Regions from separate parts of the Aminobacter sp. P9b genome, predicted to be linked through region 1. Evidence: predicted binding sites of a transcription regulator. Region 1 holds the regulator's gene; the other holds the start of a gene.
The links. The regulator HrcA, encoded in region 1, represses chaperone genes, less so after heat shock. The targets are predictions, from matches to a motif close to GTTAGCACTCNCNNNNNGNGAGTGCTAAC.

Region 1 (15,727 bases):
GCCTTGGTGCGGATGTCGACCACGACAAGCGGCGCGATCAGGTCCTCGACCGGCAATTCCGCCACGGACTTTCCGTCGGCGCTGAAATGCAGGGGCGCGTCGATATGCGTGCCGGTGTGCTCGCTCACCCGCCATTCGTTCAGGTTGAACGTGTCCTTGGCATGGCTGAATTTCTGCTCGATAAACAGCTGTTGTCCGCCAAAATAGGTCGGGAACTGTTCCCACAGCTCATGGGTCAGGTCTTCGGCCTTGTGCGGTGGTTCGGCAGCGAACAGCGGCCTCGGCGGCAGGGCCGAGGCAAGCGCTGCGGCCCCGGCGGCAGTGATGGCTCCCTTGAACAGGCTGCGGCGGCTGAGCATGCCGCTCTTGACGGATTCGATGACGCAGTGATGGCACATGATCTCCTCCTGGGGTTGGGCGGGAGAGTGTGTGCCTGCACTGGCGCAGCGGCAAGTGGTGCGCTTTGCACCTGACGCTGTCGCCGTAGAAAAGCGTTTCGCGGAAGTTTCGAACGCCGAAATCGGCTGCCAGCCGGGTAGCGCGGCGTATACTGAGGTGCCAAGGGCGTGGCGGAAAACCGCCGCGCCGGTCAGGAGGCCCGAATGCCAGCTCCGTCCCGCGCGCTTCTAGTCCGCATCGCTGGCCGCGTCCAGGGCGTCAGCTTCCGCGTCTGGACACAGCGCGAGGCGCAGCGCCTCGGCCTGCGCGGCTGGGTGCGCAACGAGCGCGACGGTTCGGTCAGCGCTTTGATATCAGGCCCGGACGAAGCCGTGGCGTCGATGCTGGACGCGTTTTGGCAGGGGCCGCGCGGCGCCGATGTCCGAAGCGTCGTGCCGGAGCCGGCCGATCCGTTGGGCGTGCCGGCCGGCTTCGACATCACCGGCTGACAACTCGTCAGGAGCGAACCGAGCGCCTTACGGCTTGGGGAACGGCTCCACCGTGCCCTTGAGCTTGATGGTGATCGGCTCACCGAAGCGATCCTTCGACTTGCCGGCCGGCACGCGGATCCAGCCTTCGCTGACGCAATATTCGCTGACGTCCTGGCGCTCTTTGCCGTTGAACAGGATGCCGACGCCCTGCTCCAGCGCTTCCGCGTTGAAAAAGGGGCTGCGCGGGTCGTTGCTCAGGCGGTCGGGAAGGGTCATCGATATCTCCAGTATTTCAAGGCGTCCATGCCGACGCGAAACGCGATTGCCCGCGCCGCGGCAGGCTTTGCGAGCGCTGTTAAGGGCATTGGCCATCGGGGTAAAGGCCCGCGCTCAATTCCGTCCCTGGAATGCGTTCTCGACATGCACCGGCCATCGCCTCGGCAGCACCGCCACCATGTCGAAGCGTATCGAAAGTTTTCCATAGTCCGGCTGCCGCGCCAGCCACAGGTCGGCAGCGCCTTCGATGCGGCGCTCCGAGCCATAGGCCACGGCCTCCATCGCCTCGATCAGCGTCTTGCGTGCTTTCACTTCGACGATCAGCACAAGGTCGCCACGCCTCGCGATCAGGTCGATCTCGCCGAGCTTGGTCCTGTAGCGCCGGGCGACGATGCGATAGCCCTTGAGCATCAGCGCGAGCGCAGCCAGCCATTCGCCGCGATGGCCGCGGCCCAGTGCCTTCTGCCGGGCGAGCCGGTCAGTCACCGGCCCCTTCCTTGAGTTCCAGCAGCCGGCGGTAGAGCACGGGCTTCTGCTGCCCGGTCATGCGCGCGGCTTCCGCCGCCGCCTTCGACGCCGGCATCTCCTTGGCCAGCGAAACCAGCAGCTTGTCGATGTCCTCCACCGTCTCGGTTCGCTCCTCGGGCGGTGCCACGCAGATGACGACCTCGCCCTTCGGCGTGTCGGCCTCGGCATAATGCGCGGCGAGTTCCGCCAGCGTGCCGGTGCGGATTTCCTCGAAGGCCTTGGTCAGCTCGCGGCCGATCGCCGCCTGGCGCGTGCCGAGCACCTCAGTCATCGCTTCCAGCGTGTCGGCCAGCCGGCGCGGCGATTCGAAGAAGATCAGCGTGCCGGGCACCGCCTTGACCTCTCCAAGCCGGGTCCGCTTCTGCCCGTCCTTCACCGGCAGGAAGCCGGCGAAGAAGAACGCATCCGAAGGCAGGCCCGAGGCGGTCAGCGCCGCCAGCACGGCCGAAGCTCCGGGGATCGGCACCACGCGGATGCCATGCGCCTGCGCCTGCTCGACCAGCCGGAAGCCGGGATCGGAGACCAGCGGTGTGCCGGCATCCGACACCAGCGCCACGCTGCGGCCATTCTCCAGCGCCTCGATCAGCCGTGGCCCTGCCTCTGTGGCGTTATGTTCGTGATAGGCGGTCGGCCGCTGGCGGATGCCGTAGCGGTCGAGCAGAACGCGGGTCACCCGCGTGTCCTCGCAGGCGACATGGTCGGCGCCCGCCAGCGTTTCCAGCGCGCGCAGCGTGATGTCGCCGAGATTGCCGATCGGCGTCGCCACCAGATACAGCGCCGGATCGAGCGGCCGTGCCGCGATCTCGGTCTGCCCGATCACAAAAACCCGCTTGTTGTCGCCCGTCTGCACTCAACCCCGCTCGCCGCCCGGTTCAGGAATGGACGGCTTTCGCCCTGTTTGGCACGACGCGCCCCGGCTTGCAAAACATGTGATCGTTTCTGCCTTGGCTTTGCCACAGTGCGGGGCAGAAATCGCGGCCGCGGATCGGAACAGAGATTCGCGGAAAACGGCAAAAGCACCGGCCATGCCCCATCGCTTCGACGCCTTCATCTCCCGTCTCGACGCCGCCACCAAGGCAGCCCCGCCGTCACGACCTGGTGGCGACCAGAACCGCGCCCGCCGCGATCAGCGCGACGCCGAGCCAGTTCGCCGCGCTAAGTCGCTCGCCAAGGAAAATGACGCCAAACACCGCGACAAGAACGACGCTTAGCTTGTCGATCGGCGCCACCTGCGCCGCATTGCCCAGCTTCAGCGCGCGGAAATAGCACAGCCACGACGCGCCGGTCGCCAGCCCCGACAGGATCAGGAACGTGTAGGTCTTGGCCGAAATCGTGCCCAGCGCCTGCGCCTGGCCGGTGGCGGTCACGATGCCGGCCAGCACCAGCAGGATCACCACGGTGCGGATCAGCGTGGCGAAATCCGAATTGACGTTCTCGATGCCGACCTTGGCGAAGATCGCCGTCAGCGCGGCGAAAACGGCGGAAAGTATCGCCCAGAATTGCCAGGTAGAGAATGCCGTAGTCATGTCTGGCTCCGTGAATGTCATCTGTTGGCCACTGGAAAGTTGCTTGTTTGCCTTGTAGCAGTCGCCGGCTTTCCGAAAGTCCCAAAAAAGCAGCAGGCACGATGACGAACGCCCAGGTCCAGCCCTATTCCATCTCCGATCTTCGCGACAGGCCGGAATTCGCCGCCGACGTCGCCGACCGCATCTGGAATGCGTGGTGGCGCGCTGACGGCCATGAACTCGCCTTCATCCAGGGACTGGTGGAAGGGAATTTTTCCTCCGCCGGGCTGCCGCGGGCGCTCGTCGCTCATCGTGGCGCAACCTTCCTCGGCACGGCCCACCTGATCGACAACGATCTCGAATCGCGGCCGCAATATGCGCCATGGGTGGCGGCCGTCTGGGTCGATGAAGCCGCCAGGAAATCCGGCATCGGCGCAGCCCTTGTGCAGGCCGGGGCAGAGGCAGCGTTCGAGCAGGGTTTCGACACCGTCTATCTCTGCGCCAAGCCGGCGGTTTCCGCCTTCTACGAAAAGATGGGCTGGCAACGCATCGAGGAAGGCATCGAAGGCCTCAACGTGTTTTCTATGGAGAGGAAGGCCTGAGCGCAGGCTGGAAGTTGGATCGTTGTTGGCTCAGCGGTGTTGGCGTGGCTTTGTCGGCTTCGCGCTGGACAGAAAGGCATTCTGAACCGCCGAGGCCGGCCGTTCAGTCACGGCATGGATCCCCAGGTCTGCGCAGTTCGCTACGCTCCTGCTCCGCCCGAGGATGACGAGGGAGGCTTCGCGCCGCTAATCGTGGACGCTGGAGATCGAGAATACCTACAACAACTGGTCCAATTGGTGGCACCTGTGCCACCGTTGGGGATTGGCGGTGACTTCGTCATCCTCGGGCGGAGCAGGAGCGTAGCGAACTGCGCAGACCCGGGGATCCATGCCGTGACGTTGAAGCCGGCACTTCGGTCAAATGCTATCACGCTTGCTACCGCACCACGCTCAACGACAAGACCGGCCGCTACCGCGCCAAATCCGCCACCACCGCATCCAGCACGATCATGCCCTCAGGCGTGGCGCGCAGGCGCGAATTGCCGATCGGCGCGACCAACCCTTCGCCCTGCAGGATCGACAGCCGCGCCGAAGACAGCGACTTGCCCGAAAGCTGCTCGTAGCGGGCGAGGTCGATGCCCTCGACGAGCCGCAAGCCCATCAGCAGGAACTCGTCGGCCTCTTCGGAGCGGTTCAGCGTCTCGCCGCCGGTGATGCCGTGGCCCTTCTGCTCAACCAGTTCGGCCCAGCGTTCCGGCATCTTCTCGGCGATGGTGACGATGCGCCTGCCGTCCTCGATGAAGCGCCCATGCGCGCCTGGGCCGACGCCGACATATTCGCCGTAGCGCCAGTAGGTCAGGTTATGCCGGCTTTCGGCGCCTGGCATGGCGTGGTTGGAAATCTCATAGGCCGGCAGGCCGTGCGCCGCCGTGACATCTTGCGTGATCGCATACAGCTCGGCGGCGTGCTCGCCGTCGGGAATCTCGAACTTGCCGGCACTGTAGAGCTGGAAGAAGCGCGTGCCTTCCTCGATGGTCAGCTGGTACAGCGACAGGTGGTCGACGGCATAGCCGATCGCCTGCTTCAGCTCCGCCGCCCACGCATCCGGCTTCTGGCCGGGCCGGGCATAGATCAGGTCGAACGACAGGCGCGGGAAGATCTCGCGCGCCAGGCCGATGGCGTGCAGCGCCTCCTCGACGTTGTGCAACCGTCCGAGGAAGCGCAAATCTGCATCGTTCAGCGCCTGCACGCCCAGCGACACCCGGTTGACGCCGGCGGCTCGATAGCCGCGGAAGCGCTCGGCCTCCACCGAAGACGGGTTGGCCTCCAGCGTGATCTCGGCGTTGCCTGAAATCGTCCAGTTGGCGGCGATTGCCTCGAGCACCGCGCCCACCGTTTCGGGCCGCATCAGCGACGGCGTGCCGCCACCCAGGAAAATGCTCGTCACCTCGCGCGGGCCGGTGCGGGAGCGCATGGTCGCCAGCTCGGTGGCAAAGGCGCGCGCAAAACGCTCCTGGTCCACCGGCTGGTGGCGGACATGACTGTTGAAGTCGCAGTAGGGGCACTTGGCCGCGCAGAACGGCCAGTGCACATAGACGCCGAAGCCGGGGTCGCGGCTGAGCGACGCAAATGCCATCAGGCCGAACCGAGCTTGGCGCGGGCGAATTTCTGGAAGGCGCGGGCGCGGTGCGACAGCGCCTCGGCCTGGCCGGGCTTCCAGCCGTGCTTTTCGTCGGCGCTCATCTCGCCAAAGGTCTTGTCGAAGCCTTCTGGCAGGAACACCGGGTCGTAGCCAAAGCCCTTTTCGCCACGCGGCGGCCACACCAGCGTGCCCTCGGCCTCGCCGCGGAAATATTCGGCGTGGCCGTCGGGCCATGCCAGGCAGATGACGGCGACGAAGCGGCCGCTGCGCTGGTCCGGGCTGGCCGCGCCGCGCTCCTGCATGGCGTCTTCGGTGCGCTGCATGGCCATGGCAAAGTCGCGCGTGCCGTCGGGCTTCTCGGCCCAGTTGGCGGTGTAGACGCCCGGTGCGCCGTCGAGCGCATCGACCACAAGGCCGGAATCGTCCGACAGCGCCGGCAGTTCCGTCGCGGTCGCCGCTGCCAGCGCCTTGATGTAGGCGTTCTGCTCGAAGGTCGTGCCGGTTTCGTCGGGCTCGGGCAGGCCATATTCCTTGGCCGACTTCGCCTCGAAGCCGAACGGCGCCATCAGGTCGGCGAATTCACGCAGCTTGCCGGCATTGTGGCTGGCGATCACGATCTTCTTGTCGGCGAGTTCGCGCATCAGATACCCCATATTTTCGGTTCGGCGATCTCCAGCGAATTGCCTGATGGATCGCGGAAATAGATGGAGCGGCCGCCGTTTGGCCACTCGAAATCGGCTTCGATGGCGATGCCCTTGCCTTCGAGCCGCACCTTCCAGTCTTCGATTTCGTCAGCCGTGCCGGCAAAGCACAGGTGGCCCTGGCCTGTCGTGCCATGCGGCGGCACCGGCAGCCTGGCGTCCGGCTTTGGCGGTTGCCGCGTCGCGTCCGCGTTGAACAGGAGCAACACCCCCTGGCCACAGCGGAAAAACACATGCCGCCCCGGCACCTTGGCGATCCGCTCCAGCCCCATCACCTCGCCGTAGAACGTCTCCGCGGCATCGAGGTCGGCGACGTAGAGGGCGGATTCGAGGATGGCCGAGGGCTGCATGCCGCTTGCCTCAGCCCACCGCCATCTTCTGCAGGTCGACCAACCGGTTGATGCCCTTGCGGGCAAGGCCCATAAGCTGCAGGAATTCTTCCTCCGAGAACGGCACGCCTTCGGCGGTACCCTGGATCTCGACGATTCCGCCCTTGCCGGTCATCACGAAATTGGCGTCGGTGCCCGCTGCCGAATCCTCGACATAGTCGAGGTCGATCACCGGCTGGCCGTCATGGATGCCGCAGGAGATCGCCGCGATATGATCTTTCAGCACTTTCTCGACGCTGACCATCTGGCGCGCTTCCATCCAGCGCAGGCAGTCGTGCAGCGCGATCCATGCACCGGTGATCGAGGCGGTGCGGGTGCCGCCGTCAGCCTGGATCACGTCGCAGTCAACGGTGATCTGGCGCTCGCCCAGCGCCTGCATATCGACGACGGCGCGCAACGAGCGGCCGATCAGCCGCTGGATTTCCTGCGTGCGGCCGCCCTGCTTGCCGGCCGAAGCCTCGCGGCGCATGCGCTCGCCGGTGGAACGCGGCAGCATGCCGTATTCGGCCGTCACCCAGCCTTTGCCGGAATTGCGCATCCAGCCCGGCACCTTCTCTTCCAGGCTTGCCGTGCACAGCACATGTGTGTCGCCGAACTTGACCAGGCACGAACCTTCGGCGTGCTTGGACACGTTACGCTCGAAGGAGATGGCGCGCATTTCGTCGAATTGGCGTTTGGAGGGGCGCATTCGGGTGCTTTCTGTGGCGAAATCGGAAATTGTCGCCGGCTTGTAGCTCCATGGCTGCGGGAGCGCAAAGGAAAACAGGTTCGCTTGTGTCCTGACGCTGGACCCGGCGGTTGTGTTCGCGGCTGCGGGGTCTATATCATTTGAGGCGGAGACCACGAACAGACATGACCAAAGCGGTAACCGACCCCAGCCTGCAGTCGCTCGACATGCGCTCGCGCGACATCTTCCGGCGCATCGTCGATTCCTACCTGCGCGACGGCGAGCCTGTCGGCTCGCGCAACCTGTCGCGCATGCTGCCGTCGTCCTTGTCGCCGGCCACCGTGCGCAACGTCATGAGCGACCTCGAACATCTCGGGCTCGTCTACGCGCCACACATTTCCGCCGGGCGCCTGCCAACGCAGAAGGGCCTGCGCTTCTTCGTCGACGCTTTCATGGAACTCGGCGACCTCTCCGACGACGAGCGTCGTGTCATCGAGGCCCAGGTCAAGGCTTCGGGCGAGGGGGCCACGCTCGAGCACATGCTGACCGAGGCGAGCCAGATGCTGTCGGGCATGTCGCGCGGTGCCGGCCTCGTGCTTGCGGCCAAGAACGAGGTCGCCCTCAAGCACATCGAGTTCATCCAGCTCGAACCGACAAAGGCGCTGGCCGTGCTGGTGTCGCAGAATGGCGATGTCGAGAACCGCGTCGTCGAGCTGCCGCTCGGCGTTACCGTCTCCCAGTTGCACGAAGCCTCCAACTTCCTCAACGCCCATATCCGTGGCCGCACCCTGGCCGAGGCCCGACTTGAGATCGCCCGTATCAAGGACGAGACCAAGGCTGCCCTCGATACGCTGTCGCAGGATCTGGTCGAAAAGGGTCTTGCCGTCTGGGCCGGCGCCGACAGCGGCCTGCCGGCGCGCCTGATCGTACGCGGCCGCGCCAATTTGCTCGAAAACGTCACCGCCCAGGCCGACATCGAGCTGCTCAAGCACCTGTTCGAGGACATGGAAACCCAGGACGGGCTGATCCAGTTGCTCGACCTCGCCGAGGAAGGTTCGGGCGTGCGCATCTTCATCGGCTCGGAGAACCGGCTGTTTTCGCTGTCCGGATCGTCGCTGGTCGTCGCGCCCTATCGCGACAAGGATGCCCGCGTCGTCGGCGCGCTCGGCGTCATCGGCCCGACGCGGCTCAACTATGCCCGCATCGTGCCGATGGTCGACTATACGGCGCAGCTTATTTCGCGCATGCTGAGGTAAGCTGAAACCACGGAGGACGGACCATGGCGCTCGAACAGATCAAGGCCCAGATAGCTGTCCTGCTCCAGGAAATGGTCAACCAGCCCGAGGATTCCCACGAATTGCAGGAGCAGTTGCGCGAGAAGCTGAGCGAACTGCGCGCGCAAGGCTTGCCGCTGCCCAAGGACCTTGTCGATCTGGAAAAGCGCCTCGACGACGACTTCTCCGAGCCGGAGGAATAAGCAGCCAGTGCGCTGCGAACGGGATCGGCCGTTCGCTAGGCCTGGCCGTTCGCCGGGCCGATCGACAGGTTGCCGTTCTCGACCCTTGCGACGATCTCGCGCCCGGCCATGGCACCTGTAAACTTGACGGTCACGCTGTCGTTGCTGCCCTCGAAACGGACCGTGACCGTTCCGTCGTCATTGTGCGCGAGCGTGGCCTTTGCAGGATCGAGTTGCGCCGCGCCGTCGCTGCTGTAGCGAGCGATGTTCAGCGGAGCATTCGTCTCGACAATATCGTTGCCATCGCCTTCCACCATCCTCAGCGTCGCGGCCCGACCGGCGGTGCTGTCGAGCTTGATCAGGTCTTTGCCCTTGCCGCCCACCGCCATCAGGTCGCGGCCAGACAATTGCAGCACATCATTGCCGTCGCCCCCTCCCGCTCTGACCTCGAGGCCGGACAGGTGCAGCACGTCGTTGCCGCCACCGCCACTGGCAAACGCATCCCACCTGGCGGTGACCCGGATGGTGTCGTCGCCATCGCCGCCGTCGATGAAGCTGGTGCTGGCTGCGGTGACGGCAATGACGTCGTTGCCGGCGCCGCCGTAGAGGCCGGACACGCTGCCCTTGGCGGAAACGGCGATCGCGTCGCGCCCGTCGCCGCCGGAGACGTGGTCAACGCCGCCGGCCGTGGCGATGGCGATGGCATCGTCGCCCTCGCCACCATCGACCAGTCGCACCTCGCGTTGCGCGGAGATCGAGATCGCGTCGGCGCCACGGCCTCCATCGACGATCCAGATCGAACCTGCCGTGGTGATGGCTATACTGTCGTTGCCGTTGCCGCCATCGGTGCGTGTCACATCGCCCCGGCCTGCAATGGCGATCGTATCGTTGCCGTCACCGCCGTCGACGAGATCGACGGCCGGTTCGAAGCCTGCGTAGGGTTTGCTGCTCGCCAGTCCAAGCACGGAGATGTGGTCGTTGCCCTTTTCTCCGGAAACGCCCATCACCCGGTGTCCGGCCACCTGCATGATGTCGTTGCCGTCTGCGGCACCGGCGGAAATGTAGTCCTTGTTCGAGGATATGACCGACAGGTTGAGGTTGCCCGAACCTGTCGCTCTGACCTGCGTGATGTGGTTCATGTCCTCGCCGCCCGTGTCGAACTCATATCGCTCGACCTCCAGGCCGAGCGCGTTGCCGGACGAACTCACCGAAGCCCGGATGCCTTCCGACTCCACCAGGATGCGCATGATCGCCGATACCGCTGCGCTGGGCGAATATTTGAGGCCTGGCAGCGATTGGTTCTTTGCGGCGTCGGTGCCGGCAGGAAGCCCGCCGCGCGCATTCAGCTGCTGCAGCAGATTGACTGAAACGGACGTGTAGGAAATCGTCGGAGTGTGAATCTTCAGCACTGGCTAATTTCCCGGAAGTCTCACGGCACTCCAGGAATTGTCGTCGGTAGACGCTAACGGAAAGTGAAAGCCAAGTTGATCGGAAGACTTTCTTTTTGCGAAATCTATGCTGATCTTGAGTCTTCGCTCTTGTATTCCTCGCCCCATGTCACCTGCCTGTAGTCGAAACCGTATTCCAGCGTCGGCTTGACGATGCGGAAATAGGGCGACAGGTCGAAGTCGCGCGGCGTGTACAGCGAGTGGTGGCGGATATGCATGATCTCGCGCCGCATGTAGGTCGATTGCGCCGAGGCGCGGCCCGGCGCACGCGTGATTTCCGGCAGGATCGGGTAGCGGATCTCGCCATAGGCCTCGGCGATCATCGTCGAGCAGATGGCGCGCGTCGGGTCTCCCGAGCCGAAGGCGATCATCCGGCGGCGCCAGCGCACCGGCACCGGCGGCCGCGGGATGAAGTAGCGCAGCATGTCGGTGATGTTCTTGAGGTCGTATTTCAGCCCCAGGCGCTGGATCATGAACCTGACGACATGGTCGCGATCCTCCGGCGACAGGCCGTTGGCGCGGCAGATGCGGGTGTTGTAGGTCCGGTATTTCGACAGCGGCACGGCCACGCAGCCGTCGCCGAGGTTGACCTCGATCAGCCGTGGCCGCTCCGAGCCGTCTTCCGGCTCGGCCAGGGCGTCGCCCACGTAAAGGGCCGAATGCGACCAGGTCGACTGGGTCAGGTACTTGATGACGGCCGAAATGCGCTGGTTGCCCTCGATCAGCAGGATGTCGCCGGGTTCCAGCGTCCGGCGCAAGGTCTCCGGGTCGGACGGCGTATAGGGTTCGTAGCCGGAGGATGCGACCTGCAGGCGTGAGGCAAGCCAGCGGCCAATGCGGTCGAGCAATGTATCGGTCTTTTGCGTCATGACGCACAGGACGTAACATGAGCCGGCCCGGGGAGGCCAGCCGCAGCCGACGTCAGTCCGCTTCGCTCTCCGCCATGCTGTCGTTCAGGTCCTGGCGGGCCTTCTTGGCGAGCTTGCGCGCAGCGCGCCTGGGCTTTTCCTCGAACAGCTTGGTGGCATCTGCAAGACAGAGCTTGCGCAGCGCTTTTTCCGCGCGCCTGAGCAGCCGCACCAGCTGTTTCGGCTCGGGGCCGTCGAAGGGCGCTTCGCGTGCCTCGATTAGCGCGCGCATGACGAACACGTCGTGCAGTTCGCCCAGGCTTTCGCCCAGTTCTTCGGCGCGTTCGCGGCGCGGCTTGACGGGTGCGGGCCAGAGCTTGCGCAGCAGCGCCAGATGCGCGGCATGCGTCTTCACTGCCTTGCGCAGGTCGTGGAAATCGTTGGGCTCGCCGCGTTCGCGCGATTGCTGCAGCGCCTTGCGGGCAAAGCGCAAAGTTGCCAGCGCCCCGTCGGCAAGCACATCGGCCGCATTTTCCGGATGATCGGGGAGAATGAGCATTTCAAGTGCGACCATGCCGGCCTGGCATTCCGCGACGGCGTTGTCGAGCACTGCGCCGAGCCCTGCCTGGCCGTAGGCAGTTTCGGTGCGGTGGCGCGCCAGCATGGCGCGAATGCCGGCAAGGCCGGCGCCATCGGCGTCCTCGGGAAAATCCGCGATCAGCCGGTCGATCGTCTCGATCAGCGCCGTCGCCTGGCGCGGGCCGGCGATCGACAGCGAGATGTCGCGGTAGCGGTTGTTTTCGGCGCGGCAGAACGCTTCGTCGCCTGGGTGAACCAGGCGCAGCAGCGCGCGCAGCGCCTTGATGCGCTTGCGGGCGCTGTGCAGCGATTTTTCCGGATTGTCACGGGCAACGTTGAGATGCGCGACGATCTTGTCGATCTCCCCGCCGGCAATGCGGCGAACCTCTGCGGTAAGCGTCAGCCGGGGATCGATGCGAAAGCTCATGCGACGGCTTCCGGCACGTCGCTGAGGGCCAGCGACGCGTTGTAATAGCGCGCGTCGTCGGTGACTTCCTGGCCGATCCACGCCGGCAGGTCCGATGCCGGCACGTCGTCCGGCGTTTCCAGTTCCGCAATCACCAGGCCGCTCAGCTCCCCGCCGAATACATCGATCTCGTAGAGTCGCCCGCGATGGCTAACATGGTGACGTGTCTTCTCGATGACACGGCCGACGGCGAAACCGGCCATCTCCTCGGCTTCGGCCAGCGGCACCTGATATTCGAACTCGTCGCGCTCGCGGCCCCGGGAGCCGAATTTCAGCGTCAGCGTCGCGCGCTTGCCGTCGGAAATCCGAAGCCGGACCGAGCGGCCCGTATTCGAGGCGAGATAGAACTGCCGGATGCGGATCCTGTCTTCGACAAGGCTCCGCCATTCCGGTCCCTTCACCAGGAATTTGCGTTCGATTTCCTTTGCCATGGCGGCAGTAAAGCGCGCCCCGTCGTGCAGCGCAACAATTCACTTGACCTTAATCAATCGATTGATTAAATAGCGAGTATGAGCAAGACACAGACCCCGCAAACGACCACCGCAGCCGACGCCACCCGCATGGCGCTGGTGAAGGCGGCGCTTCAGCTTTTCGGCCGGCAGGGCTTTGACGGCACCTCGACCCGCGAGATCGCCGCCGCCGCCAATGCCAACATCGGCTCCATCGCCTATCATTTCGGCGGCAAAGAAGGGCTCCGGCTGGCCGCCGCCGATTACATCGTCGAGACGATCCAGACCATCGCCGCCCAGGCCTTCGGCAGTTCCGCTCCGGCCCTGCCGGATAATGCCGCGCAGGCCGAAGCGCAGCTCGACGCCACGGTCGAGCGCATGGTCGGCTTCATCGTCGCGCGTCCCGAGGCTGGCGAGATCGTCCAGTTCGTCCTGCGCGAACTGTCGACGCCGACCGACGCGCTCGATCGCATCTATAGCGGCGTCTTCGAGCCGGTTCACCGCAGGCTGTGCCAGCTCTGGGCGACGGCCACCGGCGAGCAAGCCGAAAGCGAGAAGACCCGCATCAGCGTGTTCATGATGATCGGCCAGGTCGTCTATTTCCGCATCGCCCGCGCCGCCGTCATGCGGCGCATGGATTGGGCCGACATCGGTCCCGCCGAAGCCGCCAAGGTCATCGGCATCGCCAAGGAAAACGTCGCGGCCATCGTTGCCGCGCGCAAGGCAGGAAAGCCATGAGTATCCTCTGTTCCATTCCCTTCGCCGCATCCTTGTTCACAGCCTGCGCTGCCCCCGCGCCGCTCGCCGTCGGTTACGTCGAGGGCGACTATGTCCTGCTCGCCCCCATCGAGGTCGCGCAGGTGGAGACGGTTTCCGTCCGACGCGGCGATCGCGTCCAGGCGGGCAGGCCGATCGTCTCGCTCGAAAGTGGCGACGCCAGGATCGCAGTGACCCAGGCCGAGGCGGCCCTTGCCCAGGCAAGGGCGGAACTCGCCGATCTCAAGGTCGGCAAGCGCCCGGAAGAGATCGCGGCCCTCGAGGCAACTGTCCGCTCGGCCAAGTCCCAGGCCGAGGAAGCGAACCGCGTTCAGGCCCGCACGCAGGATCTCCTGAAGCGCGGCATCGCCACCCAGGCCCAGATGGACGAGGCGAGAACGCGGGTCGAGGTCTCGGAAGCGGCAATCGGTCTCGCCGAAGCCAACCTGAGCGTCGCCGGCCTGCCCGCGCGCGCGGAAGCCATCAAGGCTGCCGAGAAGGAGGTCGAGCAGGCGGAGTCGGCCCTCGGCCAGGCTCGCTGGCGGCTTTCCAAGCGCGCGCTTGCCGCACCCACCGACGGGCGCGTCGACGACGTCATCCGCAATGCCGGCGATACTGCCGGACCGTCGTCTCCGGTGGTCTCAGTGCTGCCGGACGGTGCGGTCAAGCTGACGCTGTTCATCCCCGAGACCGCCTTCTCCTCGGTTCATGTCGGCACCCGGTTGGCCGTGCGTTGCGACGGCTGCCCCGAGGGGCTAACGGCCAAGGTCAGCTATGTCTCGCCCGACCCCGAATTCACCCCGCCGGTGATCTACTCGCTCGAGAACCGGCAGAAGCTCGTCTACCTCGTCGAGGCCCGTCCGGAAGACGCGGGCTCCGCCCTGCAGCCGGGGCAGATCGTCGATGTGGCACTGAAAGAGAGCGAATAGCGAATAGGGGGTAGCGAATAGTGCAGCACGCCATGACAGCCGCGCTCGTCCCTACTCCCTACTAACTATTCGCTATTCGCCAATCCCTATTCGCTCTTTACGGGCAGCACCCTATGAACGCCATCGAAGTCACCAACCTGGTCAAGCGCTTCGGCGACAAGACCGTCGTCGACCACGTCACCATGACGGTCGCCGAGGGCGAGATCGTCGGCTTCCTCGGGCCCAACGGCTCGGGCAAGACCACCACCATCCGCATCATGTGCGGCCTGCTCACGCCCGACGAGGGCGACGGCCAGGTGCTTGGTTATGACCTGCGCACCGACGGGCTGAAGATCAAGCGCGAAGTCGGCTACATGACGCAGAAGTTCTCGTTCTACGAGGACCTGACCATCGGCGAGAACCTCGAATTCGTCGCCCGGCTCTACAAGCTCAGGCCGGTCGAGGAACACGTCGCCCGCACCCTCGACGAACTCGGCCTGACCAGCCGCCGCAACCAGCTCGCAGGCACGCTGTCGGGCGGCTGGAAGCAGCGCCTGGCGCTCGCCGCCTGCATCATGCACAAGCCCAAGTTGCTGCTGCTTGACGAACCCACCGCCGGCGTCGATCCCAAGGCGCGGCGCGAGTTCTGGGACGAGATCCACCGGCTGGCGCGCGGCGGGCTCACCGTCCTGGTTTCGACCCACTACATGGACGAGGCCGAGCGCTGCCACCGCATCAGCTACATCTCCTATGGCAAGATGCTGGCTTCCGGCACCGTCGAAGACGTCGTGCGCAATGCCGGGCTGACCACCTTCGTCGTTTCCGGCCCGCGCCTCGACCAGATCGCCGCCGCACTCGAGGGCAGGCCCGGCGTCGAGCAGGTCGCGCCGTTCGGTGCCACGCTCCACGTCGTCGGTTCCGACCGCCAAAAGCTCGAAGCGGCACTTGCCGACATCCGCGGCCGCAAGGACGTCACCGTCGAACCGGGCGAGACCAGTCTGGAAGACGTGTTCATCCAGTTCATGGCCGGCTCCAGGGACAACATGTCATGACAAGCCTCACCAACGGCATCTTCTCCTTCGCCCGGCTCGGCGCATTGCTGACCAAGGAGTTCATCCAGATGCGGCGCGACCGCATCACCTTCGCCATGATGCTGGGCGTGCCGCTGATGCAGCTCGTGCTGTTCGGCTTCGCCATCAACAGCGACCCCAAGAGCCTGCCGGCCGCACTCGTTGCCACCAGCAACGACCAGTACACCCGCGCCATGGTCTCGGCGCTGCAGAACACCAACTACTACCGCTTCGACCACATCGCCGAGACCGCAGCCGAGGCCGAGGAGCTGATGGCCAGCGGCGAGGTCGCCTTTGTCGTCACCATTCCCGCCGATTTTGGCCGCCGGGTGGCCAGCGGCGACGCGCCACAGATCCTGATCGAGGCCGATGCCACCGATCCCTCCGCGTCCAGCGGCGCAGTGTCGACGCTCGGCACCGTCGCCAACCAGGCGCTGCTGAGAGCACAGGGAATGCAGGCAGCTGCGGCAGAGGCGGCCAAAGGCCAGCTCGAGGTCGTCGTCCACCGCCGCTACAATCCCGAAGGCATCTCGCAATACAACATCGTGCCCGGCCTGCTCGGCGTCATCCTGCAGATGACCATGGTGATGATGACCTCAATGGCGCTGACCCGCGAGACCGAGCGCGG
Region 2 (15,727 bases), 1.0 Mb from region 1:
CCGCCTTCCCAGAAATAGCGCACGGTCTGCCGCTGCACGAGGTCAAGCAATGCGTCATCGGCAAGCATTGACGGATCGGGCGCAAGGTCGGGCATGCGAGGCAAGGAGCTGCGTGGGCTTGGCAAACTTAAAGGAACCCCACCTAACGAAACCAGGCGTCGGCAGCCGCGCGTCGCGGCCTCGCATGGGCCAAGGGCCGCCCGCAACAGATCAGCCTATTGGCCTCACCGGAAATCGGCGGCGGTCAGGGTATAGTAGGTGCGCCGACCGTGGGAATAGGCCTCGCGTGCGACATCGTAGATTGATTTGCGCGCTGCGTCGAAGGCCGTCAGGCATTCTGATTCGGACAGCTGCGTCCTGCCTGCCCTGGCCCCTGCTTTCGCCAATGCGCCGGCTTCGACGAAGAAACGCACTTCGAACATGCCGTCATGACCGATGAAGCGGACAGCTTTTTTGGCTTCGTCGAAGCTGCGGCTCGGATTGAGAAAAGCGAGCGTCATGAGTTGCCTGCCGTGGTGCTGTTAGGTCCAAGTGCCTCCAACCTGATCCGTTCCCTGCGGCGCCCGGCGTTGCGACGATTGAGCGACATCATCCCGCTCGTTGCGTCCGACCGGGTCATGCCCGTCATTGCCTGGCCGTCGACATGTACCGGTATGCCGGTGAAGACATGGTAGACGGTCCACGAACGATCCACCTCGATGCGCCGCCCGACCTGGTGCTCGATGGAGCACGGCGCCCCGCCTTCATTGTCCCAGATGGCGATCGCGGCCGCATCGCGTCTGCGTTGGCTTTGGTTGATGCGGTCATTCATGGTCGTGACCTTCCTTCATGGAGTGCGTCGGTATCGATAGCCCCGGACTGGCCATGATGCCTTCACCGGGGCCGGGGATACCGCAACGTTCCGGTCCGAACCGGAATGACACCGATGCTGCCAGTACATCCGTGGTCAGCGTCAGGTTTCATTCCAGGATTCGAACCGAGCGACAGGCGCGCCGGATCGGCGTCCTGTATTCGCTATCGAAAATTCGGTGGTGAATGGCGGGTCGAAGGTCTCTGACACCGCGAAAAGCCAAGTCGGCCAAATCAACGAAATCCATATATACGCCGATTTATGATATTTATCAAGGATACATCCGGAAATTATAATTCTTAAATAAATCTTTTGGTGCTAGTTTTAAACATCAAAAAACAGAATGGATCTTTCTATTTTAAAAAAGCATCCAGATTATACTAAAAAATCCGATCAATATTATCCCGAAATTTCGGGCCAATCTGGAATTATTTTTGGCACTCCTATCATTCGAGTGCCAAGGGCGCTATATATGTGCGGTGGTCGCCCTATGCGCCGGCCGCAGAAAGAATCTCATGAAATTCCGGCCGCTTCACGATCGCGTCGTTATTCGACGCGCCGAAGGCGATATCAAATCCAAAGGCGGCATCATCATTCCCGACAATGCCAAGGAAAAACCCCAGCAAGGCGAAGTCATAGCCGTCGGCCCCGGCCCACGCGACGACGGCGGCAAGCTGATCCCGCTCGACGTCAAGACCGGCGACACGGTGCTGTTCGGCAAATGGTCGGGCACCGAGGTCAAGATCGACGGCACCGATCTCCTGATCATGAAGGAGGCCGACATCATGGGCATCGTCGACACAAGCGAAGCGGCCAAGAAGGCCGCCTGAACCGGCTGCGGCCTCAAGAACGAACTGGACGAAAAATCATGTCTGCCAAGGAAATCAAATTCTCGACCGATGCCCGCGACCGCATGTTGCGCGGCGTCGAACTGCTCAACAACGCCGTCAAGGTGACGCTCGGCCCGAAAGGCCGCAATGTCATCATCGACCGCGCCTTTGGTGCGCCGCGTATCACCAAGGACGGCGTCACCGTCGCCAAGGAGATCGAGCTTTCCGACAAGTTCGAGAACATGGGCGCGCAGATGGTGCGCGAAGTGGCCTCGAAGACCAACGATCTCGCCGGCGATGGCACAACGACAGCAACGGTGCTCGCCGCGTCCATCCTGCGCGAAGGCGCCAAGCTGGTAGCCGCCGGCATGAACCCCATGGATCTCAAGCGCGGCATCGACCTTGCCGTGGCTGCCGTGGTCAAGGACATCCAGGCTCGCGCCAAGAAGGTCAAGTCGTCGGACGAGATCGCCCAGGTCGGGACCATCGCCGCCAATGGCGACGCCACCGTCGGCGCGATGATCGCCAAGGCGATGGACAAGGTCGGCAACGAGGGCGTCATCACCGTCGAGGAAGCCAAGACCGCCGAGACCGAACTCGACGTCGTCGAGGGCATGCAGTTCGACCGTGGCTACCTCAGCCCCTATTTCGTCACCAATGCCGACAAGATGCGTGCCGAACTGGAAGACCCCTACATCCTCATCCACGAAAAGAAGCTCGGCAATCTGCAGGCCATCCTGCCGATCCTCGAAGCCGTGGTCCAGAGCGGCAAGCCGCTGCTGATCATTTCCGAGGATGTCGAAGGCGAGGCGCTGGCGACACTGGTCGTCAACAAGCTGCGCGGCGGCCTGAAGGTCGCCGCCGTCAAGGCTCCGGGCTTCGGTGATCGCCGCAAGGCGATGCTGGAAGATATCGCGGTTCTGTGCGCCGGCCAGATGATCTCGGAGGATCTCGGCATCAAGATCGAGAACGTCACCATCGACATGCTTGGCCGGGCCAAGCGCGTGCTGATCGACAAGGACACGACCACGATCATCGACGGCGCCGGCGACAAGGCCGGCATTGCCGCCCGTATCGCGCAGCTGAAGATGCAGATCGAGGAAACCACCTCCGATTACGACAAGGAAAAGCTGCAGGAACGCCTGGCCAAGCTCGCCGGCGGCGTCGCGGTCATCCGCGTCGGCGGTGCGACCGAGACCGAGGTCAAGGAAAAGAAGGATCGCATCGACGATGCGCTGAACGCCACACGCGCTGCCGTGGAGGAAGGCATCGTTGCCGGCGGCGGCGTGGCGCTGCTGCGCGCCAAGGCGGCACTGGCGACACTTACCGGCGCCAATGCCGACGTGACCGCGGGCATATCGATCGTGCTGAAGGCGCTTGAGGCGCCGATCCGGCAGATCGCCGAGAACGCTGGCGTCGAGGGCTCCGTCGTCGTTGGCAAGCTGATGGAAAGCAAGGAGGCCACCCAGGGTTTCAACGCGCAGACGGAAGACTATGTCGACATGATCAAGGCTGGCATCGTCGACCCGGCCAAAGTCGTGCGAACGGCATTGCAGGATGCGGGCTCGATCGCAGCCCTGCTGATCACCGCCGAAGCGATGATCGCCGACATTCCGGCAAAGGACGCGCCTGCAGCCGCCGGCGGCATGGGCGGCATGGGTTACTAGGCTACGCCTGAAACACCGGTCGCCGTGCGGCCGGGCGGCCACTACCTCACTCTCAACAAGGAGCATTCCATGGCTATGCAGACCAACCAGAAGCAGTCCATTGCGGCACGATGGGAGAACTACCAGCCGACCAAATCGACGCTTGTCTGGACATGCGTCGGCACGGCCGTCGCCACCATGATCGTCGGCTTCAGCTGGGGCGGCTGGGTTACCGGCGGCACTTCGCAGGAGCTTGCGCTGACGGCCGGCGATGTGGCGCGCGGTCAGCTCGCCTCGACCATCTGCGTCGAGAGGTTCAATGCAGCACCCGATGCCGCGGCAAAGTTGACCGAACTGAAGGCAAAGACAGCCGGCTACGACAGGCAGAAGTTTGTCGAGACGGGCGGCTGGGCGACAATGCCCGGAGAGACGTCTCCTGACCGTCGCGCTTCGGTCGGCTGTGCCACGGCACTCGGGGCCTGAACCAAAGGCCACAACGATCGCCTCGGTGTTCGCCGTTCCCTCAATCCGTAAGAGCAAGGAGCGTGACGCATGATCTCTTTTGTCAAGAAGGGCGAACTGCTGCCGCCAAAGGTCGAACGGAAGCCATCTCCTGCAATAGACGCGGACAACCGCTTCGAACAGATTCGAAATGCTGCGGCGGAGAGGCGCCGGAAATCTGATGCAGAGAGCACACGCCGCCGCGCCCGAGAGGCCGCCGAGGACAATCGGCTTCTCTGACGGGCCCTTGTTTAGGTAGCTTCGGGAAAGCGGGGCCGAGACCATCTCGGAGAGGCTGTCGAGCGGCGGTTCAGCAATCTGAATCGCTTGCTCGCGGTCCTGCATCACGGCGCTAAGATCGGAATCGAAAATAGCGCAAATTGTTTGATTTGAATTGAGTTGCCCGCACGACCATCCCTATTCCGCGCTGGTTACGTGGCTGGACCCGTTCAGACGGTCGCGGCCAATTTCCTCAGCTGTCGACATGTTCGACGCCGAGCACCGCGCGGCGCATCTTGAGCCCTCACTCATAACGGGTCTGGTCCATGCTAGACCTCCTCCGGAACTTCGTTCAGGAGCTACCTGATGATTTCGCCGACCAGGTCCGACGCCTCCAGCAGGACGGAATGCCCCTCAGGCCGGGCAGTATCCGGAGCCTGGCATCCGGCATGAGATCGCACCGCCATGCGACGCGTCGATCCGACGTCATTCTCTCCCGTCATGTCTCAAAAGCAGCGTTGCGTGGCAAACGACGTTTTCCGGCCAGGCTGATATGTATACAATAGCCTGATCACACCGCTGGCAAATGAGATTCTTTGGGAGACTCGCCTCCCGATCCCAGCCAAGTCCTTGGCGGTCTCTCCAAAAGCAATAAACCTATCAAAAGCTTGTAGTTATCCACCACATTGCGGTCGGCAGGAACGCGCCCACTCCGCCGGATCGCGCCGAACTGCGGCCCATCCGCTGCAACGGTCGCCGGATTTCGTCAAAAGCCGTGTTGACAACCACAAATTATATCCAATACGAATATCTGATAGTATACAATTTGGAAGGCTCGGGATTGGCCCGTACTTCCGCGAGCCCACCGGCTCAGAGGATCGCATGAGGATCAAGCTCATCAATCCGAACACGACCCAGTCGATGACCGATCTCATCGGCGACGCGGCGCGGGCGGTGGCGGCACCGGGGACTGAAATCCTGGCGGTGACGTCGCGATCCGGTGCTGCTTCGATCGAGGGTCATTACGACGAAGCGATGAGCATCATCGGCCTCGTCGACGAGATCATGGATGGACCCGCCGCCGACGCCTATGTCGTCGCCTGCTTCGGCGATCCGGGCCTGCTTGCGGCGCGCGAGCTCACCGGGGCGCCGGTGTTCGGAATCGCCGAGGCGGCGATGCATGCCGCGACCTTCGTTGCCACCGGGTTTTCGGTGGTGACGACACTTGAGCGCACGCGCATCATCGCCGAGCACCTCGTGCGCAACTACGGCATGCAGAACCATTGCCGCCGGGTACGCGCCACCGATGTGCCGGTGCTCGAACTGGAAAAGCCGGAATCGAACGCCCGCGCGATCATTCTCGCCGAATGCGAAAGGGCGCTCTCCGAGGACCGCTCGGAAGCCATCGTTCTGGGTTGCGCCGGCATGGCTGATCTCGCGAAATTCCTCGAGGACAGGTTGCAGGTGCCTGTGATCGACGGCGTGGTCGCTGCAGTCAAGTTTGCCGAGGCGATCGTCGGCATGGGCCTGAAGACATCGAAGCGCGGCGACCTCGCCTATCCTCTGCCCAAGACCTATCGCGGCAAGCTCGCCGGCTATGCGCCCGACACCCGGCTTGCCGACAGGTTGACGGCACGAAAAGTCAGTTAGCTTAGGGGTTTGAACAGCGTCTTGAAGTCGACGCGCACGGGGTGATCGGCAAGGTCGATCTGAGCCTCGATATGACGGAGGTGGTGGTCCATGTACTGCGCAGCTTTCTTGCCGTCCCGCCGCTTCAGCGCGTCCACGATCTCCTTGTGCTCGCTGTACGAACACGGCACCGCGCCCGGTGATTCGTACAGGGCGATGATCAGCGACGTCCGCGACACCAGTTCGTGGACGAAGTCGCGCAGCACCTCGTTACCAGCAAGCGAGGCGAGTTCACGATGAAAATCCCCGGAGAGCTGCAGCCGCCTTTGTTTGCTGTCTTGCTCGACTGCCTCCGCCTCGGCGCTCACCATGGCCGTCAGCCGATCGACGTCTTCCCTGGTGATCGTCGAGGCGAGCTTTTCGGTGAGGATGCATTCGACCCCGCGCCGTGCCTCGAACACCTGCCGCGCTTCCTCGATCGAGGGCTTGGAAACGAAGGCGCCCTTGTTGGGGATCAGGTCGACGAGCTTCTCGTGCGACAGCCGCTGCAGAACCTTGCGGATGATGGTGCGGCTGACGCCGAAGGCGGTCGCCAGCGCGTCCTCCTGCAACGGCGTCGCCGGCCTGATCTGGTGATTGATGATCGCCGAATAGATTTCGCCGTGGATGTGTTCGTCGGTCGGGCCGCCGCGCTTCTTGGTCTTGTCGGGGCTCGGCGGGGCGGCGGATTTCAAGGCGCGGGGCTCGCGTAACATGTCACGATCCTGATGAAACGGCATAGGGAGGACTAGGATGTATTCTATCCCGTACGATGCCCGCTTGGAACATGCCTTTTCCGCCAGCACAATCCCTCAAGCAAAGGCGGTGCAATGATGCATGGACACACTGTCGAAACCGGCGCTGTGCCGCAGATCCCGTCCGTTCTGGATGTACACAATCTACGCATTGAATTCCCCTTGCGCCAGCGCTCGCTTGTCGCCGTCGACGACGTTTCGTTCAGCATCGGCAAGGGTGAGATTCTGGGCGTCGTTGGCGAATCCGGCGCCGGCAAATCGCTGACCGGAAGCGCCCTGATCGGCCTGCTGCAACCGCCCGGCCGCATATCGGGCGGTTCTGTTCATCTCTCCGGCCAGCGCATCGACGACCTGCCGCAGGCCGAACAGCGCAAGCTGCGCGGCCGCCACATCGGCGCGATCTTCCAGGACCCTCTGACCAGCCTCGATCCACTTTTCACGGTCGGCCGCCAGCTCACCGAAACCATCCGCGCGCATCATCCCGGCAATGCTGAAACAGCACGCGCGAAAGCGCTGCAACTCTTGCGCGAAGTCGGCATCGCCGATCCGGAAAACCGCTTCAGCCAGTATCCGCACCAGTTCTCCGGCGGCATGCGCCAGCGCATCGTCATCGCATTGGCGCTCGCCGGCGAGCCGGAACTGATCATCGCCGACGAGCCGACCACGGCCCTCGACGTCTCGGTTCAGGCCCAGATCATCGGGCTTCTCAAGCGGCTCGCGGCAACGCGCGGCACGGCGATCATGCTGGTCACCCACGATATGGGCGTCATCGCCGAGACCGCCGATCGGGTGGCGGTGATGTATGCCGGTCGCGTCGTCGAGATCGGGCCGGTCGACGAGGTCATTCACCGGCCGCGTCACCCCTACACGGCGGGGCTGATGGCCTCGATCCCCTCGCTCAACCGCAAGGCAGAGCGCCTCGCCCAGATCGACGGCTCGATGCCGCGCCTTGGCAGTTGGCCCGACGGCTGCGCCTTCAATCCGCGCTGCCCCAAGGCCGGCACGCGTTGCCGGACGGAGCTTCCGCGTCTGGCCGACGCCGGCGGCACATCCGCTGCCTGTTTCATCCACCAGGGTGGCACGCAACTCTGACTGAGACAGGCGCATTGCCAGCCCAAGGCAGCGCTGGTCCGAAGACCTGGAACATCGCTCGACGAGCGGCCCCGCATTCCGCTGGACGCCGCGCGCTTCTCAGCTTGCCTATTTCTCAGGCACATCATGTATACAATTGGTGCACAGTTGCGAATACAAGGCTGTAGACGAAGCGTATTCGATGTGAAATCATCCCTCCTGTCGGCTCTCAACAGGCTGGGTTCCAGTGACAAGTGCTCGAGATCAGAACGGATCGAAATGGGCATTCCCCGACCCTCGGGGGATGAGAGGATCGCGACTTCGATTTTGTCACGCCGGCCACGCAGCGCTGTTGAACCACCTCAAGCCCCCGATGGATGCGGTGCCTTTCGGCACGCCCGACGCCTCGTCCCTCGGCCAGCCGGCATGTGAACGATTCAAGAATCCAACAAACAAGAACTGCGTGGGAACAGCCGATGAAAAACTACCTGAAACTGCTACTTCTCGCCTCGTGCGCCGGCCTGGCCGTCAACGCGGCTGACGCCAAGACGCTGCGGTTCGCCGAATCGCAGGAAATCAGCTCGATGGACCCTCACGCGGCGCGCGAGGATTTCACCCTCAGCCTGATCGGCAATGTCTATGAGGGCCTCGTCCGCTGGAACAAGGAACTGAAGATCGAGCCGGCCCTGGCCGAAAGCTGGGAGACCCTGTCCGACACCAAATGGCGCTTCCATCTGCGCAAGGGCGTTGAATTCCACAACGGCAACCCGTTCACCGCAGACGACGTGATCTTCTCCTTCGAGCGCGCCGGGTCGCCCGGCTCGCCCTTCGCCGGCCTGCTCGAGCCCATCGCCGAGGTGGTCAAGGTCGACGACCACACGGTCGACATGACGCTGAAGCGCAAATACGCATTGCTGCTCAACGACTTTGCCGGCTGGTACATCCTCGACAAGGAATTCCAGGAATCGATCGGCGCCCAGAAGCCGCTCGACCTGTCGACCAACACCGGCGGCGCGATGATCACGCAAGGCGTCGGCACCGGGCCGTTCAAGGTGGCCAGCCGCGAGCCCGACGTGAGGACCGTCTTTGCCGCCAACGAAAAATGGTGGGACAAGCGCGAGCACAACATCGACGAGATCGTCTACACGCCGATCACCAACAATGCGACGCGCGTCGCAGCCCTGCTTTCGGGTGAGGTCGACTTCATCCGTAACGCCCCGCCCCAGGACGTCGCGCGCATCGAGGCCACGGCCGGCATGCAGGTGATGCGCGCGCCGCATCTGCGCAACATCTTCTACGGTATGGACCAGCAGTCGAAGACCCTGCCTGGCCTGGATTCCAATCCGCTCGCCGACGTGCGCGTCCGCAAGGCGATCTATCAGGCCATCGACGTCGAGGGCATCAAGCGTTCGATCATGCGCGACAACAGCCGTCCGTCGGCGATCATGATGGCGCCGGAACTGCCGTTCTACGACGCCAGCCTCGACGTCCGCTTCCCCTACGATATCGAGGCTTCGAAGGCACTGCTCAAGGAGGCTGGTTACGCCGATGGCTTCACCTTGCCGATGGATTGCCCGGCCGGTTCATTCATCAATGACGAGCAGATCTGCCAGGCAACGGTCGGCATGCTTGCCAAGGTCGGCATCAAGGCGCAGCTGACGATGCATCCGCCCGTGCAGTTCGACACCGAACTGCCGGCCGGCAAATATTCCTTCTACATGCTCGGCTGGGCCGGCCTGCCGACGCTCGACGCCTACAACATCATCTCGGCGACCTTCCATACGCCCACCGGCGACCTCGGCGCCTGGAACCCGAAGGGCTATTCGAACGCCCGGGTCGATGAACTGATCCCGCAGATCGGCACGGAATACAATGCCGAAAAGCGCCAGGAGATGATCTCGGAAGTCATGAAGCTGCATCGCGACGAGGTCGGCAAGATCATGCTGCACCAGCAGTTCCTGACCTGGGGCATGACCGACAAGGTCCATGCCATCGTGCCGGCCGACGAGTATACGCGGTTCTGGTACTACACGATGGACTGACGATTGATCGGAGGCTGGGCGCCCGGCGCCCGGCCTCCCTCTATTTCAGAGGCTGAGATGATTTCCTTGCTCGCCACGCGACTGACCAGCGTCATCCTCGTGATGCTGGTGGTATCAGCGCTTTCGTTCTCGATCTTCAACTTCCTTGGCGACCCGGTGAACAACATCCTCGGCGTCAACGCCACGCTTGCCCAGCGCGAGGAGTTGCGTGTCGCCCTGGGCCTCGATCAGTCGACATTCGTCCAGTTCTGGCGCTTCGTCGAACGCGCCGTGGTCGGTGATTTCGGCGTCTCCTACCGCAACCGCCAACCGGTGGTCGACCTGATCCTCGCCCGCCTGCCGGCGACGCTGGAGCTCGTCCTGTGCGCCACCGTCATCGCGCTTGCCGCTGGCATTCCGATGGGTGTCTACACCGCGCTCAAGCCTCGCGGCTTGCTTAGCCGCACACTGCAGTTCGGTTCGCTGCTCGGCATCTCGATGCCGCAGTTCCTGATCGGCATGCTGCTGATCCTGGTCTTCTCCGTCGAGCTGCGCTGGCTGTCGGCCTTCGGCCGCGGCGACGTCGTCACGCTGGGCTGGTGGTCGACCGGCCTGCTCACAACATCAGGCGTCAAGGCATTGATCATGCCGACCATCACGCTTGCCGTGTTCCAGGTGTCGATGATCATGCGGCTGGTGCGCGGCGAGATGCTGGAGGTGGTGCGGACGGATTTCGTCAAGTTCGCCCGGGCCCGCGGCCTCTCCGACCGCGCCGTCTATCTGACGCATGCCCTTCGCAACAGCCTGTTGCCGGTCATCACCATCACCGGCCTGCAGATCGGCTCGCTGATCGCCTTCGCCATCGTCGTCGAGGCGGTGTTCCAGTGGCCCGGCATGGGCATGCTCATTCTCCAGGCGATCGAATTCGCCGACTTCCCTGTCATGGCGGCCTATCTCGCCTTCGTCGGATTCAGCTTCGTCACGATCAACCTGATCGTTGATCTGATCTATCTCGCCGTCGATCCAAGGTTGCGTGCAAAATGAGCCAGCTTGTCCTCAGACTGAAAGCAATCGGCAACAGCGAGCTGGCCTGGCGATTCAGGACCTCGCCGCCGGTCATCTTCGCCACGGTCGTGCTGGTGGTGCTGGTCTTCTGCGCCGCCGCCGCCAACCTGATCGCCCCGCACAATCCGTTCGACCCGGCAACGCTCAACATCATGGACGCGCGCCTGCCGCCGGTGTGGATCGACGGCGGCTCCTCAACCTATCTGCTCGGCACCGACGAGCAGGGTCGCGACATCCTTTCCACCATCTTCTACGGCATGCGCGTGTCGATCCTTGTCGGCATCGCCGCCGTCGCCTTCTCGATGACCATCGGCGTCGCGCTCGGCCTGATCGCCGGCTACCTCGGCGGCTGGGTCGACGCCGTCATCATGCGGCTCGGCGACATCCAGTTGAGCTTCCCCACGATCATGATCGCCTTCTTCATCGACGGCGTCGCCAAGATCGTCATGCCGATCGGCATGCGCGAGGAAATGCGCTTCTACGTCGTCATCCTGGCGATCGGCGTCGCCGACTGGGTGCAGTTCGCCCGCACCGTGCGCGCCGCCACCATGATCGAGCGCCGCAAGGACTATGTCGCTGCGGCCCGCATCAGCGAGGTCGGCGGGTTCCGCATCCTGCTTGCCCACATCCTGCCCAACACCATCGGCCCGGTGCTGGTACTCGCCACGCTGGGCCTCGGCGTCGCCATCCTCACCGAAGCGATCCTGTCCTTCCTCGGCCTCGGCATGCCGCCGTCGCAGCCCTCGTTGGGAACCCTGATCCGCGCCGGCAACGATCTGCTCCTGTCGGGCGAGTGGTGGATCTCGCTGTTCCCCGGTGCAGCACTTGTGCTGCTGGTGCTGGCCGTCAATATCGTCGGCGACTGGCTGCGCGACGTCCTCAACCCCCGCCTCCGCTGAGACCACGGAACCTGCATCATGAACGATCTTCTGCTCACCAATGTTCGTCCCGACGCCGGTGCCCCAGCCAGCATCCTGATCGAGAACGGCCGCATTGCGGCCATCGGCACCGACATCAGGCCGCGCGATGACTTCAAGGTCGTCGACGGCAACGGCGCGATCGCCATCGCACCTTTCGTCGAGGCGCATGTCCATCTCGACAAGATCCTGTGGGGCCTGCCCTGGCACGGCATCAACGTGCCGGATCTGCTCAGGGCAATGATCGACAACGAGGTCGAGATCCGCCGTACCCTGCCCTGGTCGGTCGCCGAGCGCGCCGGCAATCTGATGCGCCAATGCGTCGCCAACGGCTCGACCCATATCCGCAGCCATGTCGACATCTCGCCGGAGTACGGGCTCGACAATCTTCATGGCGTGCTTGCGGCCTGGGAGAAGACCAAGCACGCCGTCGACCTCGAGATCGTCGCCTTTCCCCAGCTCGGCATGCTGATCGAACCCGGCACAGCCGAGCTGATGGAAGCTGCCCTCGACGAAGGTGCTTCGATCATCGGCGGCATCGATCCCGCCAGCGTCGATGGCGACGCCAAGGGTCACCTCGACACCATTTTCGGCATCGCCCATCGCAAGCAGGCCAAGATCGACATTCATCTGCACGAGCGCGGCGAGCTCGGGCTTTACGAACTGGGCCTGATCGCCGAGCGCGCCAAGGCGCTTGGCATGCAGGACAAGGTCATCGTCAGCCATGCCTTCTGCCTCGGTACGGCATCCCGAGACGACCTCGCCCGCATGATGGACCTGCTTGCCGAGGCCGGCATCGGCATCATCTCGGCGGTCCCCGGCGACATCCCCTTCCCGCCGATGTTCGAGCTCGCCGAATATGGCGTCCGTTGTGCCGTGGCCTCCGACTCGCTGCGCGACACCTGGAACCCCCACGGCAATGGCGACATGCTCGAACGCTGCTGGCTGCTGTCCTGGCGCAGCAACTGCCGCACAGATGCCGAGCTCACCGCGGCCCTTGACATGGGCACCAAGCGCGGCGCCGACCTGCTCGATCTCGACGGCCACGGGCTGGAGGTTGGTTGCGATGGCTCCCTGGTGCTGATCGAGGGCGAGAACCTCGCCCAGATCGTCGTCGACCGGCCGAAGCGCGCACTTGTCGTCAAGCGCGGCCTCGTCGTCGCAAAGGACGGCAAGTGGATCGATGGTGCCGGGTCATGAACGCAATCGTCACCGAACAACCCCTGCTCAAGGTTGCCAATCTTGGCCGCACCTTCGACGTCTCGGCGCCCTTCCTGCAGCGGCTGGTGACACGTGCGCCACGGCGCAGCGTAAAAGCTGTCGATGGCGTCAGCTTCGCGATCAGTCCCGGCACGACCTTCTCGCTGGTTGGCGAGTCCGGCTGCGGCAAGTCGACAGTGGCGCGCCTCGTCGCCGGCTTGGAAAAGCCCACCCGCGGGTCGGTCGACATACGCAAGGCGGGCGGCGGGCGTGTCCGCCTGCAGATGGTGTTCCAGGATCCCGTCGGCAGCCTCAACCCGCGTTGGCGCATCGGCCAGAGCATCGCCGAGCCGATGGCGCAAAAGCTCGACCGCGCCGAGCGCCGCAAGCGCATTGGCGAGTTGCTGGTCACCGTCGGCCTCGCACCCAACGACGCCGACAAATACCCGCACGAATTCTCCGGCGGCCAGCGCCAGCGCATCTCGATCGCCCGCGCGCTTGCCGCCGAAGCCGAGTTGCTGCTGCTCGATGAGCCGACCTCGGCGCTCGACGTGTCGGTGCAGGCACAAGTGCTCAACCTGCTCAAGGATTTGCAGCAGAGGCTGGGGCTAACCTACCTGTTCATCAGCCATAATCTTTCGGTCGTGCGTTTTCTCACAGACCGCATCGGCGTGATGTATCTCGGCCGTCTCGTCGAGGAGGGCCCGAGCGAAATCATCCTCGATAGTCCGCAGCATCCCTACACCAGGCTGCTGCTCGAAACCGTCCCCGACCTCGAAGCACCGAAGCGCGATCGCGCGCCATTGGGTGGCGATATCCCGAGCCCGCTCAATCCGCCGACCGGCTGCACCTTCCATCCGCGCTGCCCGCTGGCGATGGATATCTGCAGCAGGGAACGGCCCGAACTGAAACGCTCGGCCAGCGGCGCCAACGTCGCCTGCCACGCCGCAGAGGAATAAGACCGGCGCCACGGAAGCGCGGCCAAGCTTGGATCACTTGGTACGACTTGGCATTCGGAACTGACCAGCCTGGACTATGCCCGCCTAAGGCGCGGCGGCGGTTGCCTTCACCTCGACCTATAGATCCGCGCCTCAGCGACTGAGGCGCGCAGGACAGCGACCATGCGGGTCGCGCGATTGCCCAGGCTTTGCACCTCCTTCAACGACTTCGCCTAGCTACGACCTGTGACAGAAGGTGCCGTATTGGCCGATGTCCGCCCCTGTTTTCCTGCACCGGTTCGGTGATTGATTTGTGTACAATCTTGTATCAAAAACATGTTGATTATGTATCCAATAAGTGCAACTCTTGGATAACAGAAACAGACTGAACGGCCCCGAGAACCCACGCTTTCAGATCTTCGGGCTAATGCACTTCGCTTCTTCCGGTCAATTTCTGGCTGAGAGCCGGATTGGCCATACGTGTGCAGCCGTTCATGGCCGTCTCTGTATTTGTATCCAATCTGCTAACACCTGAAACCGGGTGAAAGCGAGCATTTCGGGTACATGACGTTGGGAGTGAGGAGCGGTTTCTTTGCCGGCCTGGGCATTCGCCCAGGGAGCCGAAGGCTACCGCATTGCGTCAATCAAGCAGGCATGAGGAGGAAACATGGCCGTGCAAAAAGATCTCAAGAATCAGGGCAAGGTCTCTCGACGCGCCGTCCTGGCCGGCATGGCAGGGGCAGCACTCACGGGGGCGATCGCATCCCGGGGGTTCGTCGGCAGTGCCAGCGCCCAGGGCAGCTACAAGCTCGACCTCGGTGGTTATGCCGGCCCCGAATTGTCCAGCGAGCCGGTGACGCTGCGCTTCATGCGCCAGGACTTCACCCCTGACGTCAACGCGCTGCTCGAAAGCGCCTACGCCGAGTTCAAGGCCGCCTATCCCAACATCTCGATCGTCGAGGAGAAGGTGCCTTACGGCGACCTGCAGAAGAAGCTGCTGGTCTACATCGCATCGGGCGACGCGCCCGACATCATGATGGGCCGCACCGATTTCACCGACGCCTACCACGCTGGCAGCGTGGCCCTGCCGGTCCAAGATTATCTCAGCGCCGACTACATCAACGACATCCCGGCCAACCTGCGTGCAGCGGCATCCTCGGGCGGCAACCTCTATTCGGTGCCCTGGGAAACCAGCGTGATGATGCTCTATTTCAATCGCGACCTGTTCGAGAAGGTCAAGATGCAGACGCCGCCGGAAGTCACCGGGCTCGACGGCGGCTGGAGCGACGAGGAGCTCGTCGCCAATCTGATCGAGATGAACGCCAAGCTCAAGGAAGCCGGTGACAACCAGTCCTGGGCGCTTGCGGCGGCTGGCCAGGGCAATGGCGGTCCGGGAGCCAACTACAGCCAGCTCGAAAGCATCTGGATTCGTTCCCAGGGCGATCCGAACGCGGCCAAGGATTCCGCCGCCTACAAGACGCTCATGGGCATCAGCGACGACGGCTTTACCGTCTCCGGCCACATCGACACGCCCGAGGCGATCAAGGGCATGCGCTTCTACCAGAGCCTGTTCGCCAAGGGGCTCACACCGCTCGGCCCCGTGCCGAACCAGTATCCGGGCGGGCTCGCCGCGACCTATTTCGGCGGCCTCAACTTCACCAACCGCTTCCGCGTGCCCGGCAAGGAGCCGCCGTTCAAGTGGGGCGTATCGCTGCCGCCAAAGGGCAACATCGTCTTCAACGGCAATGGCTCGGATGCCCCGCTCGTCTGGTCCAAGTCCCAGCACCCCGCGGAAGCCGTCGCGCTGCTGTCCTATCTCTGCAATGACAAGAACCGGCTTGCCTTCCATAAGACCTGGGGGTCGATGCCGTCGCGCACCTCGCTGCGCGAGCAGATGAGCGTGTTCGCCACCGAGCAGCCGTTCAAGATGGCCCAGGCCCTGTCGGACGCCTCCTACAGCGTGCCGCGCAGCCCGGGTTACTTCGACTACTTCAACGCCATGAACCCGGCGGTGAAGGACATCGCGCTCGGCGCCGATCCGGCAAA

Region 2: a site for HrcA is predicted at 1,284-1,312, ahead of WHT83_RS02670 (co-chaperone GroES). Genes of this name have one in related genera too.

What each region holds. Positions count from the first base shown of each region.
Region 1 covers NZ_CP150082.1:1,531,723-1,547,449, forward strand. Annotated here, with positions in the region: gene WHT83_RS07500 (cyclase family protein) at 1-398, opposite strand, end outside; gene WHT83_RS07505 (acylphosphatase) at 603-887, shown strand; gene WHT83_RS07510 (DUF3297 family protein) at 915-1,145, opposite strand; gene WHT83_RS07515 (YraN family protein) at 1,260-1,631, opposite strand; gene rsmI (16S rRNA (cytidine(1402)-2'-O)-methyltransferase) at 1,624-2,523, opposite strand; gene WHT83_RS07525 (EamA family transporter) at 2,762-3,199, opposite strand; gene WHT83_RS07530 (GNAT family N-acetyltransferase) at 3,301-3,780, shown strand; gene hemW (radical SAM family heme chaperone HemW) at 4,190-5,356, opposite strand; gene rdgB (RdgB/HAM1 family non-canonical purine NTP pyrophosphatase) at 5,356-6,003, opposite strand; gene WHT83_RS07545 (VOC family protein) at 6,003-6,413, opposite strand; gene rph (ribonuclease PH) at 6,424-7,140, opposite strand; gene hrcA (heat-inducible transcriptional repressor HrcA) at 7,305-8,375, shown strand; gene WHT83_RS07560 (hypothetical protein) at 8,399-8,596, shown strand; gene WHT83_RS07565 (calcium-binding protein) at 8,632-9,984, opposite strand; gene WHT83_RS07570 (lipo-like protein) at 10,089-10,892, opposite strand; gene WHT83_RS07575 (CHAD domain-containing protein) at 10,945-11,877, opposite strand; gene WHT83_RS07580 (CYTH domain-containing protein) at 11,874-12,347, opposite strand; gene WHT83_RS07585 (CerR family C-terminal domain-containing protein) at 12,426-13,103, shown strand; gene WHT83_RS07590 (HlyD family secretion protein) at 13,100-14,050, shown strand; gene WHT83_RS07595 (ABC transporter ATP-binding protein) at 14,164-15,081, shown strand; gene WHT83_RS07600 (ABC transporter permease) at 15,078-15,727, shown strand, end outside.
Region 2 covers NZ_CP150082.1:521,409-537,135, forward strand. Annotated here, with positions in the region: gene WHT83_RS02655 (glucoamylase family protein) at 1-206, opposite strand, end outside; gene WHT83_RS02660 (DUF1488 domain-containing protein) at 225-500, opposite strand; gene WHT83_RS02665 (hypothetical protein) at 497-811, opposite strand; gene WHT83_RS02670 (co-chaperone GroES) at 1,366-1,680, shown strand; gene groL (chaperonin GroEL) at 1,719-3,347, shown strand; gene WHT83_RS02680 (hypothetical protein) at 3,417-3,809, shown strand; gene WHT83_RS02685 (hypothetical protein) at 3,879-4,067, shown strand; gene WHT83_RS02690 (aspartate/glutamate racemase family protein) at 4,929-5,696, shown strand; gene WHT83_RS02695 (GntR family transcriptional regulator) at 5,693-6,430, opposite strand; gene WHT83_RS02700 (ABC transporter ATP-binding protein) at 6,548-7,561, shown strand; gene WHT83_RS02705 (ABC transporter substrate-binding protein) at 8,017-9,582, shown strand; gene WHT83_RS02710 (ABC transporter permease) at 9,640-10,605, shown strand; gene WHT83_RS02715 (ABC transporter permease) at 10,602-11,525, shown strand; gene WHT83_RS02720 (amidohydrolase family protein) at 11,544-12,743, shown strand; gene WHT83_RS02725 (ABC transporter ATP-binding protein) at 12,740-13,702, shown strand; gene WHT83_RS02730 (extracellular solute-binding protein) at 14,349-15,727, shown strand, end outside.